One region of the Streptococcus troglodytae genome, then DNA from elsewhere that is predicted to be linked to it. Evidence: predicted binding sites of a transcription regulator. Region 1 holds the regulator's gene; the other holds the start of a gene.

Region 1 (11,211 bases):
AATGACAATATCAGGATTTTTTTTGGTTAGATAAAAGTCATCATCATTTCTTAATATTGCAAAAAGTTTTGCTGTTAGACGTTTACTTTGAAATTTTCCATTTGCTATAATAGCAATTTTAATTTTATCGGTAAAGTTCATCTGTGTCATCACTATTTCCTACACCATCGTTTAGCTTTCTAGTCTCAGCATCAAATAATAATTGTGCTTCCTTGATATCATCACGAATTTGCCGCATTTCTTCATCTAATTGAAAGGCTATTTTTGAGGTTAATTCTAAGCGCTTTTTAATATCATCAGGAAATTCACCATGATACTTGTAATTGAGAGAATGCTCAATTGTTGCCCAAAAATTCATAGCCAGAGTTCGGATTTGGATTTCAGCCATAATAATTCTTTGTCCACTAATCGTATCAACAGGATATTCAATAATAACATGATAGGAACGATAACCGCTGGGCTTCAAATTATTAATGTAGTCACGTTCTTGTATCACTTTCATGTCTTTTCGCTGATGTAAGAGTTCCAAGACATCGTTGACATCATCAACAAACTGAACCATAATTCTTAAACCCGCAATATCCTGCATATCTTGAGCGAGGTTTTCCTTTTTAATGCCTCGTAAAACCATTTTTTCTTTGATACTTTCAATCGGTTTAACACGTCCTGTCACAAACTCAATTGGTGAGTGGCGTTTTTGTTTACGAAATTGCTTGCGAATTCCTCTGAACTTAATTTTTAATTCACCTACTGCCTGAATATAAGGGTCCAGAAATTCTTCCCAATTCATAACTTTTCAGCCCTCCTTTCTTGTCAAAAATAAGACTTTTGTATAGAATTAAACTAATTAGAATGTAAACAGCCCTATTTTTCAACGTAAAATTTTTTTAGCTCTGCAAATTTCGATTCCGATTTTTCTTATTTGCGAGCAAAGCGAGCTCCAAACGAGGTTTTCGCTGTGATAAAAATAGCAGAGGCATTGATGTTTCTGCTATTTGAAAGATTTGAGATCTTAGATCAGATTTTAAATGAATACAGGCTGCAGACGGCTGCAAAAGGACTTTTTCGTCAATCTAATACTTCATTATATCATAATAAATAAGCTTAACAAAGGAAAAAAGATGAACCATATTGAAATCGAATACAAAACACTTTTGACTAAAGAAGAATTTAATCGTATCAAAGACTATCTGCAGCAGGTTGAACCAATTGTACAAACTAACTATTACTTTGATACAGTTAATTTTGAGTTAAAGGCCCATAAAATGTCTCTACGCATCAGAACTTTTACTCATAGTGCAGAATTAACTTTAAAGGTTCCAAAAAAGGTTGGAAATTTAGAATATAATCATCAGTTAAGTCTGACAGAGGCTCAAGAGATTATAGAAAGCAAACAATTACCCAATATTGAAATAAGACAATTCCTCATCCGAGCAGGAATTGACTTAAGCAACTTAACAGTCTTGGGAAATCTGATAACGACACGCCGTGAAATTAATACCAAAATCGGACTTATGGCTCTTGACTATAATTGCTACGCAGGACGGCAAGATTATGAACTTGAATTAGAGGTTACTGATGCTCAAAAAGGTAAAGCTGATTTTGAAGCTTTTTTAAAGGCGAACCATATTAAATTTAAATATGCTCGAAGTAAGGTGGCACGTTTTTCTGCTACTTTAGCTGAATAAATCCAAGAACAAAGTTTTGTTTTCTTATTTTATTAAAGAGATGAAAAAAAGAGGAATTTTTGATAAAATGATTTCAGAATACAAAAGGAGCCTATTAAAACATGTCTAATGCTTATCCTGACAAACACTTAAAACTTTTTCTTTGACTTCTAATACAGCCATTGCTGAAAAAATTGCAAAAGTCGTTGGTGTACCATTAGGAAAATTGTCTTCTCGTCAATTCTCTGACGGTGAAATTATGATTAACATTGAAGAAAGTGTTCGTGGTAACGATATCTATGTCATTCAATCAACCAGTTATCCGGTAAATAATCACCTTTGGGAACTTTTGATTATGGTTGATGCTTGCAAACGTGCAAGTGCTAACAGTGTTAATGTTGTCATTCCTTATTTTGGCTATTCGCGTCAAGACCGCATCGCTGCTGCCCGTGAACCTATTACAGCAAAATTAGTTGCCGATATGCTGGTTAAAGCAGGCGTTGACCGTGTTCTAACCTTAGATTTACATGCTGTACAGGTGCAAGGTTTCTTTGATATTCCTGTTGATAATTTATTTACTACACCACTATTTGCTGATCACTATACCAATCTTGGCTTGTATGGCGAAGATATTGTAGTGGTCAGCCCTAAAAATTCTGGTATTAAACGTGCTCGCAGTCTAGCACAATACCTTGATGCGCCTATTGCTATTATTGACTATGCTCAGGATGATGATTCTTCACGTGAAGAAGGTTATATCATCGGTGAGGTAACAGGAAAAAAAGCTATTTTAATTGATGATATCCTTAATACAGGAAAAACGTTTGCAGAGTCCGCCAAAATTGTTGAACGCGGGGGCGCCACTGAAATTTATGCTGTTGCTAGTCATGGATTGTTTGCCAGCGGTGCCACTGAAATTTTGCAAGCAGCTCCTATTAAAGATATCTTGATTACAGATTCTGTTTACACGGAACAAGAATTACCTAGCAATTTACATTATTTATCTGCTAGCAAGTTAATTGGAGAGGCCATCATTCGCATTCATGAAAGACGGCCAGTGAGTCCATTGTTTGCTTATAATCGTAAAGGAGATGAAGCTTAAGTTGTGATTTATTTTGATAATGCTGCAACTACTCCTCTCACCTCAACAGTTATAAACGCTATGACAGACACAATGACTTCTGTTTTTGGCAATCCTTCTAGTATTCATACTTATGGTAGAACAGCAAGTAAGGTCTTGAGAGAGTGTCGTCAACAAATTGCTCAGATTTTTGATGTAAAATCGCGAAATATTATGTTTACTTCTGGCGGAACTGAGAGTAATAATACTGCCATTAAAGGTTATGCTCTAGCAAATCAGTTCAAAGGTAAGCACATTATCTCAACTAGCATTGAACATCATTCTGTTTTGCATACTCTTGATTACTTAGAACAACGTTTTGGTTTTGAAGTGACTTACCTTAATCCTATCAAAGGTAAAATTCTTATGCAACAAGTTAAAGACGCTTTACGATCTGATACGATTTTAGTATCTATAATGTTCGCTAATAATGAAACAGGAGATATATTGCCAATTCAAGAAATCGGCAATGTGATTAAAGAACATCAAGCCGTTTTTCACGTTGATGCTGTTCAAACAGTTGGCAAACTGCCTATTCACCCTAAAGAACTAAATATTGATTTTCTTTCTGCTTCTGCTCATAAATTTCATGGTCCAAAAGGGGTGGGGATTCTGTATGTTGCTGATAATCTTCATTTTGATAATCTGCTTCATGGTGGAGAACAAGAGGAAAAACGGCGTGCCAGTACAGAAAATCTCATCGGAATTGTTGGTCTTACCCAAGCTTTAAAGGATAATTATTTTCATCAGGAAAATGTTTTAAACTATATTGACGGACTCAAAAAGTTATTCCTAGATGAATTGGAAGGTTTAGATTACTATCTTAATTCTAATGAAGATGCTCTTCCTCATGTTATTAATATTGGTTTCCCTAATTATAATAATAATATTTTACTGACACAATTAGATCTAGCAGGATTTGCAATTTCAACTGGTTCCGCTTGTACGGCTGGTGCTGTTGAGCCCAGTCATGTCTTGATAGCAAAATATGGATTAGATTCTGTACGGCTTCAAGAATCAATACGTATCAGTTTTTCAGACTTGAATACTCCAGATGAGGTTAAGGCATTAGCAGTAAAAATTAAAGAAATTATAGGAAAATAAAATGGCTTTTGAAAAACAATACAATTACCTGATTGTAAGTACAGTTATACAATCAGCTCTAAAGTAAAAAATTTACCCTACAAGACACGACTTTTATGCAAAACAAACTAGGAAATTACGAATTAAATCGCCTATTAGAAAAGGTTCCTAATAGTGGGGATGGTTTCCCATTAAAAATCACCATTAATAAAGACTTAACGGCCTTTAAACTGACCATTACAGATAAATCTGGACTTAGAGTTGTCAATATTTTTAAATCAGAAGAGAATCACATTATTCAGGATAAATTTTATTTTTTAATGGACAGTTTAGTTGAACGTGATATTTTTGAAAAGAAAGTTAGATAAAAGCTAAAGTAAAGTCTAACAATGTTTAAAATATACTGAAGCCGTTAGTTTAATACAATGATTAGAGAGAAATTTTTAACACTCTTATATTAATAGCTTGAAACAAAAGAGGATTTTTGCTCCATCAAAATTAATAGTATCCCCCTTATAATAAAATCATAACCACCCGTCTAACGGGTGGTTTGGACGAGGGCTATAAGCCCACATCACCAGCCAGCGCCTAAAGACGCTGGCTTTCACTTTGTTCAAGCCTAACTGCTTTTGACTCGTCACTTACCTCTCAAAGGGGCTATGGTATTACTTGCCATTATCCCTAAAGGGATCTTCATATTCTTTCACACTCAATTTATCAAGTGCGATATCATGTTAACTCGCTCTTCAATATTCTTAGCTCGTGAAGAAATTATCCACTGGATGATTTCTTTGTTCTTGTATCTATTTCTTTATTGTGGCTTCGTTAAGTCCAACAGTACTCACATAATAGCCCTCTGCCCAAAAATGGCGGTTCCCAAATTTGTATTTGAGATTGGCGTGTTTATCGAACACCATAAGAGAACTTTTGCCTTTCAAATAGCCCATGAAACTAGATACGCTAATTCGTGGGGGAATACTGACCAACATATGAACATGGTCTGGCATCAGGTGCCCCTCAATGATTTCAACATCTTTGTAACTGCATAATCGTTGGAATATCTCGCCTAGATTGCTTCGATAGTGATTATAGATAATTTTTCGTCTATACTTAGGTGTGAACACAAGGTGATAGAACACATCCACTTTGTGTGATAAACTATGTGCCTTTTGTGCCATACTTTTCTTCTTTCGCTTGCAAATAGGCTTGAACACCTTTATTGTATCGCGTTGGGAGTTTTTTGTATAACATTCAATGCGCACCCGCATAGCGGGTGGTTTATTTGTCTCGCACCTACGGAGCGAGACAGACTAAAGTCACTAAAATCAAAATTTGACCACCCGTCAAACAGGAGGTCAAATTTGTTATAAAAAATAAAGGCTATATAAGAATGCCTATCACAAGACCCTCAAAAGATGTTGCATTTTTCACAAACTTTTTTTACAATAGTATATAGAAAAAGGAGGAAGTACAGTGACTTTCGATAAAACTATCCCTAAAGCGACAGCCAAGCGTTTATCGCTCTATTACCGTATTTTTAAACGCTTCCATTCAGAAAATATAGAAAAGGCAAGTTCTAAGCAAATAGCGGAAGCCATCGGTATTGATTCAGCGACAGTTCGACGTGATTTTTCTTATTTTGGTGAGTTAGGACGTCGTGGTTTTGGTTATGATGTTAAAAAACTCATGAACTTTTTTGCTGATATTCTCAATGATACGTCAACTACTAATGTCCTTCTTGTGGGAGTTGGTAATATTGGTCGTGCTCTCCTAAATTACCGTTTTCACGAACGTAATAAAATGAAAATCGCTATGGCATTTGATACAGATGATAACGAACAGGTCGGTCAAACGACAAGTGACGGTATTCCTATTTACGGTATCTCCAGTATAAAAGAAAAATTGATTGGTACAGATGTTCAAACAGCTATTTTAACAGTTCCTAGCAGTAAAGCTCAAGAAGTCGCTAATATACTGATTGATGCTGGGATCAAAGGAATCTTGTGTTTTTCACCTGTTCATCTTTCCCTGCCAAAGGGAGTCGTTGCTCAATATGTTGATTTAACTAGCGAATTACAAACTCTATTATATTTTATGAATCAAGAACATTCTAAAAAAGATAAATAAGGAGATTCTATGAATAAACCTATTATTGGTATTTCGGGTAATGAGAGGCCGCATGCTAAATTTCCCGATATTACGTGGTCTTATACACCGTCTGGTTATGTCAAAGGGGTTCAAGAAGCTGGCGGTCTGCCGCTAGTTATCCCTCTCAGTGATCCCAGTTTTGCCGAATATTATGTTTCAATGATTGATAAACTTATCTTAACCGGCGGCCAAAATGTTGACCCTGTTTTTTATGGTGAAGAAAAAGATACTAGTGATAATGATTTTTATTTGGCACGTGATTTATTTGAGTTTGCTCTCGTTGAAGAAACGATTAAGCAAGAAAAACCTATTTTTTCTGTTTGCCGCGGAACTCAGTTAATGAATATTGCATTGGGTGGCTCACTTAATCAAGATATTGAACACCATTGGCAAGATGCTCCAACTGACTATCTCAGCCAAAATATGCTAATTAAGCCTGATACCGCTCTAGAAAAAATTTACGGCAGCTCTACTTCAATTAATTCCTTCCATCATCAAAGTATTAAACGTCTTGCAGATGATTTGGAAATTATTGCTTATGATCCTACTGATGATACTATTGAAGCAGTGATATCTCGTAATTCTGATATTACTTTTCTAGGTGTTCAATGGCACCCTGAACTGCTGCTTGAATCACGAAAAGAAGATCAAGAACTTTTCAATTATGTTGTTAGAGAACTTTAAACAAGATCTGTTTCCTCACGAAAACTGTAATATTCTTTTTTCCCGACAATAATATGATCTAAAAAGACGATTCCTAAATCATCGCAGGATCGTTTTATTTTTCTGTAAATCGCAAATCATTCTCGCTTGGATAAGTTGAGCCTGAAGGATGATTATGGACAATAATAAGTGATGTTGCCATACTTTTACAAGCATAATGAAGGATTTCCCGGGGTTCAGCAACAGATCGTCTGACGCTGCCAATAAAAATGACTTGCTTTTTTATCACACGATTTTGAGTGTCAAGATATATAGCAATAAGGTGTTCCTGCCTCTTATCACCTAATTCACTCATCATTATTTTTGCCAAACGTTCACTGCTTAAAATACGTTCTTTAAAATTGTATTCAGCTTGATTGATTCTTTTGGATAATTCCAGCATAGCTTTAATTTCTACCGATCGTACTTGACCGATTCCTTCAATTTCCTGAAGTTCTTCTAAGGATAAACTGCGAAAATCGGCTAAGCTATCTAGACCATTTAAAATTTTTGTTGAGAGATTGAGAACATGTTCCTTTTTAGTACCAGTTCGCAATAATATAGCCAACAATTCTTGATTGCTCAAACTTTCAGAACCATAAGTCATGAGACGTTCTCTAGGCAATAGCGCTTCTTTTGCAGAATGAATTGAATACATAAGATACCTCCACTATATTATTCGTGTTCAATTCATTCATTTCTTTTACAAAAATAAAAAGATTTAGATTTCTCAGGCAAGAGAAGTCTAAATCTTTTTTAGATTAAACAGATAGCATAAATGATTAAAACACAAATAATACTAAATAGAGAACCGATAAGATAGTATTCTGAAAAAGCTTGATTCTTAGCGATTTTATCATAACGAGCAATAGATTTCGCTGTAAACACTAAACCAATGGAAGCGAATTGTCCAAATAAGAGAAAAATTCCCATAATCAGCCGCTCTAATAAGCCAATCGTCGCACCAGCCCCTGTAATGGTTTCATCTTCAATATTATCTTTAACTTGATATTTACTAAAGAAAAGCTTAAAAATAATATTTACTGGTTTAGTGATGAGAATAAGAAACAGCATTAACTTTAAAAAATACTGAAAATCACTAAGCCAGTGTATGTTTATTTTTGTATAAAATTGATAAAAGACAACCATCATAATGATATGCAGACTTTGATCAATGAGAAAAACAGCTTTGGCAAATGCCCTATCCTTGTAGAATGAGTTTAACAGTAATTTACCACTATCAATAAGAACATGACTGAGAAAAATCAAAGATAATACCAAAAAAGAATGAGGAATCACAACACTAAGTAATATTAAAGGTAAAGCAACAATGATAAGATGTCTGATAAGATAAGTCCAGTCGGAAGATTTTAAATCAGCCATTTTCTGACTTTGCCACTGAAAATCAGCCAAAAAATGAGCTATTAAAAGGAGCGTTAAGACAGGATTGCTTGACAAAAACTGTGATATAACATTTAGTTTAGTCATCTCTTCTCCTTCCTAATGGCATTTAACAATAAGGTCGTAGCCACCCTTTTATTTCTGAGGTATATTTTTAATCCGCTGGACTTTAGGCGTTTATTGAAACTGCTGGGACTTAAGTCAAGTTTTTCCGCCATTTTTTTGTGAGAGAATTTTTCCTCATAAATCCCTGCTTGTAATAAGCTGTCAATCACTTCGTATTGAGTAACTGTCCACTTTGATTTTATAAATTCACAGGCAGCTAAAATAGCATTGATTTGTTGGCTCGTTTCTGTGTCTTCTAAATCAACTGCTAAATGGTTACTGCCATAATCATTTTTATCATGAATATAATCAATAGCGGCTCTGGCACGCCAGTAAGCAGGTCCATCTGAACCGATACTCTGTTCGGGGTTAATTTCAGTTAAAATACTGCCGCTTCCCACTCCAAAACGAATTTGGTAAGGTTTGAAACCAAGTGCAATCTCATCAATAATTTGAAAAAGTTGAGGATTAGGAAGCAATAAAGCTTGAAATTCATCACCAGTTGTAATGGTAAAAGCTGATTTTAATAGTTCTTTGTATTTTTTATTAATTTGATTTAAGAGATTTTGCAATTGTTTTTGACTTTTAGGGCGATTGATTATTGTTTTTGAAGAAATGAGATCGCCAATAATAGCGATGTAAATCATAAAACGCCTCCTTTAGTTTCCATTATAACAGAAATTTTTAAAAATTTCTGTTATAATGGAAACTTTTTTTATTTGTCATAAAATATCTCTTTAACTATTAATAATAGATAAATAAACCTTGTCTAATCTTAAAAGCAATCCTATGTTTTTCAATCAAATGATACAAAACAGCATAGATTATAGTTACGATAATGACAATGATAGATGTGACAAATGCCACTCTTGCTACTGCAGTATAATAATAAGTAACCCTAATTCATGGATACCATTAGGTAAATGAATAGCGGTTGAACCTGATTTGCTTAAAGCAGAAGATACCAACCGATTATCTACTGTTACCACTTGTCTTTTATATCTGTAAAAAGGATAAAAATAATTCACTCCCTGCCCAACTTTATAAAAAGTCCTAAAATTAACAGGACTTTTCCATATGCTAGATAAACCCAACATTCTATCAATATGAAAATGCAGGTCATCGCCATTTAAAACTCCATTACTAATAGTCAATAAAGGTAAAATATAAATAAGGCTAACTAATAAAGCAATGATTATAATTTGTATTTTACTAGGAAGATCGTTATATAGATATTTTATACTATTGTAGATTCTATTGAAATGATTCATAATGATATAAAGTGATTTGTTATTTTCTGCGTTTTTTGGCTTTTTTCATTTTTTTAGCCATTTTCTTCATAGATTGTTTCATAGCAAATTCGCCAACTTTTCCTTTGAGTCCCCCACCAAACATTTGACTCATATCCATATTAGCACCGCTCAAAGCTGACATATCTGGCATACTGCCTTGTCCCATCATTCCTTCAAGAGCTGATGAGTCCATGTTTTTAGGCATATTATTAGGATTAATCCCCATTTGTTTCATGACCTTATTCATATCACCAGACATGACACCTTGCATCATCTTCTTAGCCTGATTAAAATCTTTGATGAATTTATTGACATTAACAAAAGTATTACCAGAACCAGAAGCAATACGACGTCTGCGGCTCGGAGTTAAGAGGTCAGGATTCTCACGTTCTTCAGGTGTCATTGATGATACGATGGCACGCTTTCTAGCAATTTCACTTTCATCAACTTTGACATTGGCAAGAGCTGGATTATTAGCCATACCAGGAATCATTTTAAGAATATCTTCCATTGGTCCCATGTTTTGAACTTGATCTAATTGTTCGATGAAATCATTGAAATCAAAGGAATTTTCACGCATTTTTTCAGCTAATTCAGCTGATTTTTGTTCATCATAATCCTGACTAGCCTTCTCAATTAAGGTAAGCAAGTCTCCCATTCCCAAAATCCGAGAGGACATGCGATCTGGATGGAAGGTTTCAATATCGGTAATCTTTTCGCCAGTACCAGTGAATTTAATTGGTTTTCCAGTGATTTGACGAACGGAAAGCGCAGCACCGCCGCGAGTATCCCCATCAATTTTTGTAAGAATAACCCCAGTGACTTCTAATTGTTGGTTGAATTCGCGTGCAACATTTGCGGCTTCTTGACCGATCATACTATCAACAACCAAGAGAATTTCATTAGGATTGGCTAAAGCTTTGATATCACGCAGCTCAGTCATTAATTTCTCATCAATTTGTAAACGACCGGCTGTATCAATTAAAACATAGTCGTTACGATTTTCTTTGGCTTGAGCCAGACCTTGACTTACAATCTCAACGGCTGAATGCTCTGTTCCCATATCAAAAACTGGCACATTAATTTGTTGTCCCAAAGTTTTTAACTGGTCAATGGCAGCTGGCCGATAAATATCAGCAGCGATCATCAGAGGACGCGCATTTTCTTCTTTAACTAGCTTATTAGCAAGTTTGCCAGCGAAAGTGGTTTTACCGGCCCCTTGAAGACCGACCATCATGATAATGGTCGGAATTTTAGACGATTTTTCAATTTCAGCCGTTTCAGAGCCAAGGACCGCTGTCAGCTCTTCGTCAACGATTTTAATGATTTGTTGAGAAGGATCTAAGGTATCAATAACCTCATGTCCAATAGCGCGTTCACGAACACGCTTAATAAATTCTTTAACGACAGGTAAGGCGACATCAGCTTCTAATAAAGCGAGGCGGATTTCTTTGGTGACTTCCTGTACATCTTTTTCAGAGAGTTTGCGTTTGCCGCGTAAATTTTTAAAGACACCTTGTAAACGTTCGGTTAAACTTTCAAAAGCCATAATATTTCTTCTCCTATTAAATCTTAATAAAGGGTTTGCTAACTAAAGACGGGTGATAAATCAGTATGTTCTAACTCCTTCTTACGACGTCAAGAAAACATGTCACTCTTTTAGTCTCTATTATCAATAGTCGTCAATATGGAA
Region 2 (11,211 bases), 830 kb from region 1:
GGGACGCTTTATCTTAGCTCCTATCGTTATGTTTGGTCTTCTTTATTTGACAGGAAAAGGTCTGCCAGTGACTGAGTTTAAGACTTTCGTAGTTCAATCGGCAGCTCCGGCACTTGCGGTCTTGCCAATTCTCGCCAGTCAAGGTGACGGTGATGTCGAATTTTCAACTAATATCGTTACCCTGAGTACAGTACTCTTTGTAATTGTCATTCCGATTGTTGTGACCTTGATGGGTTAAGGTCGATGTAAGCCTTAATGTTTATAATCCTTAAAAAGGTGTGCTTCTTTTAAGGACTATTGCTATTCATTTTTGTCCTTTCGGACAACTTATTGTTATCACAAGGAGGAAAAAATATTATGACAACACCCCACACCCCACAGCCGCAAAGAAAAAGCGATGGAAAAGGTTGGCTTGATTTTGGACCGCGTAACTTGAGCCGCGATAATGAAAATCGGGATATCTTGGTTCCGCCTGTCACTGACCATGGGACCATGCCCAATATGCGCTACAGCTTTTCAGATGCCCACAATCGGATGGAAGAAGGAGGCTGGGCGCGTGAAGTGACCATTCGTGAACTACCTGCTTCAGATGAATTGGCTGGTGTCAATATGGCCTTGGCACCAGGTGCTTATCGTGAACTGCATTGGCACAAAGAAGCCGAATGGGGACTTATGCTGTACGGCAATGCCCGCATTACAGCGATTGACGAGAACGGTCAGTCTTATATTGATGATGTCGAAGAAGGAGATCTTTGGAATTTTGAATCCGGCGTTGCTCATTCTATTCAGGCCTTGGACAAGGGCTGTGAGTTTCTGTTAGTTTTCAGCGAAGCCAATTTCTCAGAAAATCAAACCTTACTGCTTAGTGACTGGTTGGCTCACACTCCTGATGACATCGTTGCTGCTAATTTTAAGAAGACTGAGGAAGAATTGGCTAGTCTTCCTAAGGCAGAAAAATATATCTTTAATGGGACAATTCCTGGTTCTATTGAAGCAGAGAAGCGCGCCAATCCCAATGGTGATGTGGTCAATCCGCTGACACTGCATTTGGATAAAATTGCACCGATTCAGTCAGAAGCTGGACGTGCTTGGATTTTGGATCAGAAGGTCTTTCCGGCTGCTAAGACGATTTCAGCAGCTATTGTTGAGGTTGAGCCGGGCGGTATGCGGGAATTGCACTGGCATCCTAAGTCATCCGAATGGCAGTATTACATCAAGGGTCAGGCCCGCATGACAGTTTTTAATTCTAATGGTTTGGCTCGTACCTATGACTTTTCAGCTGGAGATGTAGGCTATGTACCCAATGTAGCGGGGCATTATGTTCAAAATACAGGTGACGAAACGTTGGTTTTCGTTGAAGTTTTTCGCAACCCTGATTATTCCGATATTTCGCTCAATAAGTGGCTGGCGACAACTCCTGTCAATAATGTTGCAGAGCACCTCAATCTTCCTAAGGAACTTGTCCAAAATCTGCCTCAGGCAGAGACTCCGCAACCTGTCATTTGGTTTGATAAGGATAAAGCTGCAAAAAAGCCTTTTTAGACAAGCCCTTACTGAGTTTGGACATTAAAGCTCAGCAGGGCTATGATTATGATGTCATTATCATCGGCGGCGGTGTTTCAGATGTGACTCTAGCCTGCAACTTGGCCGCAGCCGGCAAAAAGACAGCGCTCATTGAGGCTAGAGATTGGGGAGGGACAACTGTCAATCGCGGCTCTACCCCTAAGAAGGCTCTTTTAGCACTAGCTGAATTGCACCATCAGGAGAGCTTTCTGCATAGAGGTCTGGAGACAGTCTCTCCCATCACATGGGAAGATGCTCTGCTGACGCGGGATTGGCTGGTTTCAGATGAGTCAGCCAGAGCGAAGGAGAGAGCTATCAAAGCAGGTGTAGAGACTTATGAAGCCTATGCTTTCTTTGAAGATGCTCACCATCTAAAGGTAAACGGTCAGGTGCTGAGCACTGCAACTATTGTTTTAGCGACGGGCTCTGTGCCTCGAAAGATTGACATAGAAGGGGCTTCTTACATTGATAGCAGCGCTAATCTTATGCGGCTCCATCAGCAGCCCAAGGTAATTGCCTTGATTGGTGCCGGTGTGATTGCCATGTCGCTGATTTCAAGCTTTACTGAGCTGGGAACAAAAGTCCATGTCATTCAGCACAATGATCGTGTTCTGGGTAATTTTGACTCAGAACTTGTAGATATTCTGGTCAATCGTTTGAAAAGTCGCGGTGCAGAATTTCATATGGAAGCAGAAGCAGAGCGTATTGAAAGAAGTGCTTCAGGCTATCAGGTGACCTTGACGAATGGGGAAATAGTTATTGTTGACGGTATTTATGATGTTGCCGGTCGAATTGCCAATATCGGCGGTCTCCAATTGGAAAAAGCCGGCATAGAATATACCGAGCGCGGAATCTCTGTTGATGATCATCTGACAACATCTCAGCCTCACATTTTTGCTATGGGAGATTGCTGTGATGCACCGGTACCTAAGCTGAATTCCTATGCGGATTTTCAGGCTAAATATCTGAGTCAGCTCTTAAATGATGAATCAAAAGAAGCTATCCAGTATCCGACAGCACCGGCGGCAACTGTCTACAGTATTCCCAAAATCGGTCAGGTTGGTGTCAGTGTTAATCAAGCACGGCAGCATCCGCAGGACTATGACGTGACACAGCTAAACATGTCTAATTGGCAGAATTATAAACGCGTTCACGATGATTTGGCTGTCATCAAACTAGTTGCGTCCAAATCAGATCAGCATGTTGCAGGAGCAGAAATCGTCAGTGACACGGCAGATATTCTAGTCAATTATCTAGCTATTTTGCTCAATCGCAGAGTGAGTTTTCAGGAGTTGCAGGATATCATCTTTGCTTATCCGTCACTGGCGACAGATTTATATGGTTTGTGGAAATAATATGCAGGATTCGAAACTAAAAGAACTAGAAGACGAAGTCAGTCGTTTTGGAACACATCAAATAAAAGGCATTGCTTATTTTCTTACTCTGCTTGGCGGAGCTATTGATGCGGTTTCCTATATGGGTTTTGATCACACCCTGCCGGCTGCTCAGACAGGAAATCTTCTTCTTTTAATGGTGGATATCACGCGCCTGGATGTACAAGGGATTGCCATAAAAATGACTACTCTGCTGAGCTTCATAGCGGGCTTGGTGGTCAGTCGCTGTGCTTACCACTATTATAGGAGTATCTATTGGCGTATTTATATCTTAGTGGGGTTATCGGCTGCTTGTCTCTTTACTTTCCTATCTTTTGACCATCTTCCAAGTGGCCTTGCTATTGCACCTTTGTCCTTTACATTGGCAATGACGACAGGGGCTTTTAATAAGGTTGAAAATGAACTTTATAACAACTCGTTCACCACAGGGAATATCAAAAAAGCCATTATTGCTTGGTGTGAATTCCTTTTTAAAGGACAGGCAGAGCAGAAGGAGCGAGCTGTCATTTTTACTTGCCTGGTTCTGTCCTTTGTCATAGGGGCATTTACAGCGGCCTTATTTTATTTCTTATTTGGGATGGCTGCCTTATTAGTTATACTATGCGAAATTATCATTTTTACAGTTTGCTACTTCTTGCTGATCAGATTTTCACAGAAATCCTAATGAAAATCCCTGAGTTTAAATTCAAACTCAGGGATTTTTCTATAATGTAATCATATGTGGATGGGCTGGCTTTGCTGTCATGATTAGCCAAAGTCTCAATGCCGTTTGGCTTAGCAGTGTTCCAGTCTCTTCATTAAAAATGATAATGGCTAAGTGCTATTACTCAATCAAAAGTAAACCTTCTTTTATTTCAAAAGGATTTTTTTCGTTGATGCGGTCAAAAAACATAATACCGTTGGTATGATCAATTTCATGCTGGACAACGATTGATTGATATCCTTTCAGTTTGAGCTTCTTTTTGTCGCTGTTCTTGTCATAGTATTCAATAGTGACACGGGAATGGCGGATAACATAGCCTTCAACCACGCGATCAACAGATAAACACCCTTCACCGTCAGCTAAGGCAGCATCTTGGATAGAATGGGCAATGATTCGAGGGTTGTACATAACTTCTTTCAAGGCATAGGCTTCTTTAGGCGGATTGCCGTCTTTATCTTCTGGATTAGGAATGAGAACAGCAATGATGCGTTTTGAAATATCTAATTGTGGAGCAGCGAGACCGACACCGCCGCGCAGCTCCATTTTTTCAGCGGTCACGGGATCTTGTGAATTTTTCAAGAATTGCAGCATTTTTTCGCCCAAAATAATATCATCTTCACTTAAAGGGAAGGTGACATCTTGAGCGACAGCGCGTAGGGTAGGATGACCTTCGCGAATAATATCATTCATATCAATTAAATGACTGGCTTTAGTAATAGTTTTAATAGCAGACATTTTTTTCTCCTTGTTTTTACAATAAGATAAATATAGCACAAAACGGGGCATAAATAAAGTTAGAGGAATTAGCCTTATTCTTTAATTTGCCAGCGTTTAAGTTGTTTTAGATTATTAATATGATAATAAGGCTTTTGCTTACCAATGACACCAAGAGCCATAAATTCCTGAATAACACGCAGCAGATGGCGATAGCTAACACCAAAAGAGTCAGCCAAGCTGCTTAATTCTAATCGGAAAATCCCATCTTTTTGAATAGCTAGAATATGGCTAGCTAAACGTTCTTTGACTGTATAAGAGAGATTGGTTGAGGCCTTAATATTTTGTTGGTAGAGCGCATAAGCTAAGCCCTGTCCTAATTTAAGAAGAAAAAGAGGATCTTTTAAAAGTAATTCTTTATTGCTTTTTAGCGGTAACTGAACAACCCAAGACTTTTCAAGAGCCACTACTGAAGAAACGATCCCTTGATTTGTTAGCAGTTCAATATCTCCGATAATGGTAGGTTTTTCCTGAATATTAAGAATATGTTCTTTGCCATTAAACAGCCGCCGGACAATCTTGATTTTACCCTTGACAAAATAAGAAAGAGCCTGTAATTCTTCTCCCTGCTGACAAATGGCTTGGCCAGCTGAAAAAGAAATCATTTGCAGTTTATCAAAATAATGGGCAGGAAAAATCTTTTCTAACTGATACTTTTGAATCCATTCTTTTTTTGGGGTCACAAGTTTCCTCTTCGTCATTTATGACATATGTCATATTTTTCTTTGTTAAATTTGATTATACTCTCTTTATCAGAAAAAACAAGTTTTGTATTTAAGGAGTTGTTATGAAAGCGTTCATGGAGAAATTTAGTCTCTTATCATTATCGTTAATGCTGGTGTCCACTTTTGCCGTTTCACCGGCACTTCCTAAGATGCTTTCTTTTTATCAAACACGCGGTTACAGTAATGCTCAGGTTGAATTGCTGCTTTCTTTATCTTCTTTTGCTATATTAACGGTCTTACTGCTGAATCCTTGGCTCAATCGATGGCTATCGGAACGCTGGTCTATTGTTTTAGGCTTGCTTCTGCTTTCTATAGGCGGTATTTTACCCGTTTTTCTGCAGTTTTATCCTTTAGTTTTCCTGTCGCGTTTACTTTTAGGCTTTGGGATAGGTCTTATTAATGCGCGAGCAATTAGTATGATCAGCGAACGTTTTTCAGGTCAAACCAGAGTTCAAATGTTAGGATTAAGAGGTTCGGCAGAAGTTCTAGGATCAGCTCTTTTAACCTTTTTAGCAGGGCAGTGGCTGAATGTTTCCTGGTCTTTTGCTTTTTTAATTTATGGTTTTGGCTTTCTCATTTTATTATGCTACCTCTTATTTGTGCCAGCAGCTAAAAGAAAAAGAGAACATTCCCAAAAGCAGCTGTATTCAACCGCTTCTAGGAAGCGTCTGACCTTCCGTCAGCTTTTTTATATTTTTGGTTTGGCTCTCTATGCTGGTTTTGTTATTTTGGTTAATTCTGCTAATACCCTACGGATTCCTCTTGTTGTGGAGAGGCTACATTTGGGAACAGCCAGTCAAGCCAGTTTCATTTTAAGTCTGATGATGTTGATGGGCATTTTGGCCGGCATACTTTTTAGTTTTTGCTAGCTTTATTTAAAGATTACTTAATGTCGCTAGTTGTATTCGTTTTGGGTTTGGGTATGCTGATACTTTGGCAGGCCAATCATTTATGGTTTTTAGGCCTTGGAGCCTTGGTGACCGGTTTTGTATACAGTTTGGGTGTCACCTTGGTCTTCCATTTGCTTTCAGAGCATATGCCTAGGAAACAGTTGACAACGGCGACAACCTTGATTTTGATTGGCTGTAATTTAGGCGGCGGCTGTGCTTCTTTTGCCTTGCAGCTGTTTGCACGTATTAATTCAGATGTAAAAGCAGCCTTTCTTATTTTTGCTGTTTTGAGTTTGATACTTGGCATTTTATTGCTGATAAGAGTTCTTAAAACAAATAGAAAACTCAGAAAATAATCTGAGTTTTTATTTTTCAATGATTCATTAGCCATTACACAATCAAGATTTTCAAGAGGGTAAAAATTTGGGAAAAAATTCACAAAAAGACTTGCATTTTTTATGAAAAGGATTACAATGACAAGTGAAGAAAATCACAAGAGCATCTTTCTTCTTAAACTATTTACCAACTATCATTTTTAGGAGGAATTGTTGAATGGCAAAAGAAACAAAAACAGAAGCACTCACTGCTGAAGAAGCAGCTAAGCAGTATACTAATAGCTTAGTTGAAAAAGCGTTAAAGGCTGAAAAAGTTTATGCAACTTATACACAAGAACAGGTAGATAAAATTGTTGCAGCTATGGCGCTTGCTGGTTCTGAGGCGTCTTTGCAGTTAGCTAAAGAAGCTCACGAAGAAACAGGCCGTGGAGTTATCGAAGATAAAGATACTAAAAACCACTTTGCGACAGAATATGTGTATGAACGTATTAAAAATGAAAAAACAGTTGGCATCATTGGTGAAGACAAAGTTGCTGGCAGTATCGAAATTGCAGCACCACTTGGTGTCTTGGCGGGTATCGTACCAACAACTAACCCAACATCAACGACTATGTTTAAAATCTTAGTTGCATTGAAAACACGCAATGCAATTGTCTTTGCTTTCCACCCAGCGGCTCAAAAATGTTCTGCTCATGCCGCTCAAATCTTGTATGATGCAGCGGTTAAAGCCGGCGCTCCTGAAAATATTGTTCAATGGATTGAAACACCATCCATCGCAAATACGGGAGCCTTGATTTCCAACAAAGGTATTGCTTCAATCCTTGCAACTGGCGGACCTGGTATGGTTAATGCAGCCCTTAAATCTGGTAACCCATCAATGGGTGTTGGTGCAGGTAATGGTGCTGTTTATGTAGATGCAACTGCTAATCTTGAACGTGCAGTTGAAGACCTTCTTCTTTCTAAACGTTTTGACAATGGCATGATTTGTGCGACTGAAAACTCGGCAGTTGTGGAAGCACCGATTTATAAAGAATGGCTTGCCAAAATGCAGGAAAAAGGTGCTTATCTTGTTCCTAAAAAAGATTACAAGAAATTTGAAGATTTTGTCTTCAATGAAAACCACGGTGTTAACGGACCGGTTGCTGGCATGTCGGCAAAATGGATCTGTGAACAAGCCGGTGTGACATTGCCAGAAGGAAAAGATGTTCTCTTGTTTGAACTGGATAAGAAAAAAATTGGTGAGAAATTATCTTCAGAAAAACTCTCTCCGCTTCTTTCTGTTTATAAAGCCAAAGATCGCAAAGATGGTATTGATATTGTAGCTGCCCTTCTTGATTATCAAGGTGCTGGTCATAACTGTGCTATCCAAATTGGTTCACAAGCTGACCCATTTGTCGCTGAATATGGAGATGCCCTCAATTCATCTCGTGTTTTGGTTAACCAACCAGACTCAGTCGGCGGTATCGGTGACGTTTATACAGACGCATTGCAAGCCAGCTTAACTCTTGGAACAGGATCATGGGGGAAAAATTCATTGTCACACAACTTATCTACTGGCGACCTCTTGAATGTGAAAACTGTTGCGAAACGTCGTAACCGTCCTCAATGGGTTCGTTTACCAGAAAAAACTTACTACGAAAAAAATGCTATTTCATACTTGCAGGATGAAACTGAAACAATGACGCGTGCTATCATCGTTGCCGATCCAGGTATGCTTCAATTTGGTTTTGTTGACACTGTCCTTGCTCAACTGTCCCTTCGGGATGAAAAAGCGGCAACTTCAATTTATGGTACTATCAAACCAGACCCAACACTTGGTCAGACTATTGAAATTGCTAGACAAATGCGTGACTCCAAACCGGATACCGTTATTGCAGTTGGTGGCGGTTCTGCCCTTGATGCAGCCAAAATTGCGCGTTATATCTATGAATATTCATTGGATCAAGAAGCAGATTTCCTTGATAGTTATGAAAAAGTCAGCGAGCTCTTCCTTGAATTGCAGCAAAAATTCATTGATATTCGTAAACGGATTGTTCGCTTCAAACATCAGACAGTGACTCGTCTCTTCTGTATCCCAACAACATCTGGTACAGGTTCAGAAGTGACACCTTATGCCGTTATTACTGATGATTTTACACACGTGAAATACCCATTAACTGATTATGAATTGACACCACAAGTTGCTATTGTTGATCCAGAATTTGTCATGACAGTGCCTAAACGCACAGTAGCTCTTTCAGGACTTGATACTTTATCACATGCTCTTGAATCTTACGTATCTGTTATGGCATCTGATTTCACACGTCCATGGTCTATGGAAGCTATCAGATTGGTTATTGAAAACTTGGAAGATTCTTATAACTTTGATCCTAAGAATCCAACACTTCGTGGGGAACAAGCGCGTGAAAACATGCATTATGCAGCAACCTTAGCAGGTATGGCCTTCTCAAATGCCTTCCTTGGAATTAACCACTCACTCGCCCACAAGACTGGCGGTGAATTTGGACTTCCTCATGGTCTTGCTATCTCAATTGCTATGCAGCATGTTATTCGCTACAATGGCGTTGCAGGAAATGTGAAACGTTCTGTTTACCCGCGTTATGAAGAATACCGTGCCCAACGTGATTATGCGGATATTGCTCGCGCTCTTGGTCTTAAAGGGAAAGATGACGCAGAATTGGTTGAAGCACTTTGTGCACGTATTGATCGATTAATGCATGCCGTAGATGTTGAGCCTAAGTTATCTGCTAATGGAGTTACTAAGAAGGCTTTTGATGCAGCTGTTGATAGATTGGCAAGCTTGGCTTATGATGATCAATGTACACCAGCTAATCCACGTCAGCCTTACATTGAAGAGATGAAGCAACTCTTGATTGATCAGTTCTAAGTTGATTAGAAGAACAAAAGTTGAGAGTGGGATAAAAATCGGTAAATCGCAATGAAATTGAAATAACGGTTTACCGATTTTGTCATTTCGCCTCTGTAAAGTGGATTAGATTTTGAAAAAATGCACGGAACTAGAAATGAGGTTAGAATAGACAAACAAATCTCAAAAGAAGGGATTATCTTCAATTTGGTAGTAGAGCTGCTATATATACTTTTTCATGTATATGTCGTGTAAGCTAAATAAATCAGTTGACGTTGCTTGGCTATTTTGCTAAAATAAAAACTGTCGTAGAGACAAGAAACTTTTTCTTGGTTCTAGGATTCGCCAAAACCTAGAACTCAGATTAAGGATAAAAAGGAGAACTATTATGGCAATCTCAAAAGAGAAAAAAAATGAAATTATTAAACAATACGCGCGTCATGACGGTGATACAGGTTCAGTAGAGGTACAGGTTGCTGTCCTTACTTGGGAGATTAATCATCTCAATGAACATATTAAACAGCATAAAAAGACCATGCAACTTATCGTGGATTGATGAAAAAGATTGGCCATCGCCGTAATCTTTTAGCTTACCTTCGCCGTACAGACGTTAATCGTTATCGTGATCTTATCAGCTCACTTGGACTTCGTCGTTAGTCGTTAATTGAAGTGAGCAAGCGGCTTACAATCTTAAGCGTAGCTTGATTAAATAAAAAGCTGTCCATTAGGATGGCTTTTTTAGCTGTAGTAGGTCAACATATAGTTATAGGATAGCAAAAGAAAATTTTAGGAATAAAGCACATTTTAAATCCTTTACAAATGCTATTGTAGTTATTATTGTGACAATTTTGGTGTTGGAATCATCAAAGCCCGCTGGTTTTATCGTGTGGGCTTAAAATGGCTTTTTGATGTTGTCATAGGACTAATACGTTTAAGTGAAGCTAGGGACTTGTCGCAAAATGATAAATGGTTGGCAGAAAATATCATGGTGTCTAGCGCTTTTGATTGCTATACTGTTAACATCAAATAAAAAATTAAGAAAGAAGAACAAAAATGTCAAACAAAAAAGTTATCTTAGTCACAGGCGCTTCATCCGGTATGGGGAAACTCTCAGCACAAGATCTTATCAAAGCAGGTCACACAGTCTACGCAGTTGCACGTAGCGTGGATAAGATGAAAGACTTGGAAGCAATGGGTGGTCACATTATGAAGATGGACGTAACAAGCGAAGAAGACATCGAAAAAGTCGTGGCACAAGTCATTGCAGAACAAGGTCGTATCGATGTTCTCTGGAACAACGCAGGCTACGGTCTTTACGGTCCGGTTGAAGACTTGTCAATGGAAAAAGTCCAACAACAAATGGAAGTCAATGTCTACGGTGTGGCTCGCCTGACCAAGAAAGTCTTACCTTATATGCGTGCACAAAAAAAGGGGCTTATCATCAACACGTCATCTATGGGTGGGAAAATTTACACCCCACTTGGAGCGTGGTACCACGCCTCTAAACATGCTATTGAAGGATTTAGCGACTGCCTCCGTATGGAAGTCAAAGAATTTGGTATCAAGGTTGTCATCCTTGAACCAGGTGTGATCAATACAGGATTTAACGCAGGAGTCAGCCAAAACTTCTCATACGAATCTAAAAACGGAGCCTACAAACGTTTGGTTAATGGCTACATCAAGGCTATGGAAAATAACCCAACACCAGGTTCAAGCCCAGAAGTTATTTCCCGTACGGTTCTCAAAATCATCAATGCACGTAACCCTAAAACCCGCTACCTTGTCGGTCGCGGCGGTAAACTCTTGGTTGGAATCCGTCGTGTCTTTGGCGATAAATTCTTTGACCGTATGATGCTCATGTCAATGCGTTAATCGAAAAAGGAGAAAACTCATGCGCCTCACTCTCAGTCAACACTATATTGAAAATCTAAGTGCAATCGGTCTAGATTTTAAGTCTATCT

What was found. The regulator Rex, encoded in region 1, represses fermentation and respiration genes when NADH is low (regulators of the CRP and FNR family bind a similar motif). The targets are predictions, from matches to a motif close to TTGTGAANTANTTCACAA.
Region 2: a site for Rex is predicted at 6,473-6,490, ahead of adhE (bifunctional acetaldehyde-CoA/alcohol dehydrogenase). Genes of this name have one in related genera too.

The regions. Positions count from the first base shown of each region.
Region 1 covers NZ_AP014612.1:978,964-990,174, reverse strand. The annotation lists gene SRT_RS05040 (NAD kinase) at 1-150, opposite strand, end outside; gene yjbM (GTP diphosphokinase) at 125-790, opposite strand; gene SRT_RS05025 (CYTH domain-containing protein) at 1,122-1,688, shown strand; partial or broken gene SRT_RS05020 (ribose-phosphate diphosphokinase) at 1,790-2,769, shown strand; gene SRT_RS05015 (cysteine desulfurase family protein) at 2,773-3,891, shown strand; partial or broken gene SRT_RS05010 (DUF1831 domain-containing protein) at 3,910-4,238, shown strand; partial or broken gene tnpA (IS200/IS605 family transposase) at 4,536-5,048, opposite strand; gene SRT_RS04995 (redox-sensing transcriptional repressor Rex) at 5,344-5,997, shown strand; gene SRT_RS04990 (gamma-glutamyl-gamma-aminobutyrate hydrolase family protein) at 6,007-6,702, shown strand; partial or broken gene radC (RadC family protein) at 6,699-7,378, opposite strand; gene SRT_RS04975 (DUF3307 domain-containing protein) at 7,477-8,208, opposite strand; gene SRT_RS04970 (SatD family protein) at 8,205-8,873, opposite strand; partial or broken gene SRT_RS11240 (hypothetical protein) at 8,971-9,194, opposite strand; gene ffh (signal recognition particle protein) at 9,517-11,067, opposite strand; gene SRT_RS04955 (putative DNA-binding protein) at 11,178-11,211, opposite strand, start outside.
Region 2 covers NZ_AP014612.1:149,954-161,164, forward strand. The annotation lists gene SRT_RS00785 (AEC family transporter) at 1-238, shown strand, start outside; gene SRT_RS00790 (oxalate decarboxylase family bicupin) at 358-1,542, shown strand; gene SRT_RS00795 (dihydrolipoyl dehydrogenase family protein) at 1,560-2,918, shown strand; gene SRT_RS00800 (YoaK family protein) at 2,902-3,621, shown strand; gene def (peptide deformylase) at 3,781-4,395, opposite strand; gene SRT_RS00810 (cyclic nucleotide-binding domain-containing protein) at 4,470-5,117, opposite strand; partial or broken gene SRT_RS00815 (MFS transporter) at 5,222-6,405, shown strand; gene adhE (bifunctional acetaldehyde-CoA/alcohol dehydrogenase) at 6,602-9,271, shown strand; partial or broken gene rpsO (30S ribosomal protein S15) at 9,639-9,907, shown strand; gene SRT_RS00830 (oxidoreductase) at 10,304-11,122, shown strand; gene SRT_RS00835 (helix-turn-helix domain-containing protein) at 11,142-11,211, shown strand, end outside.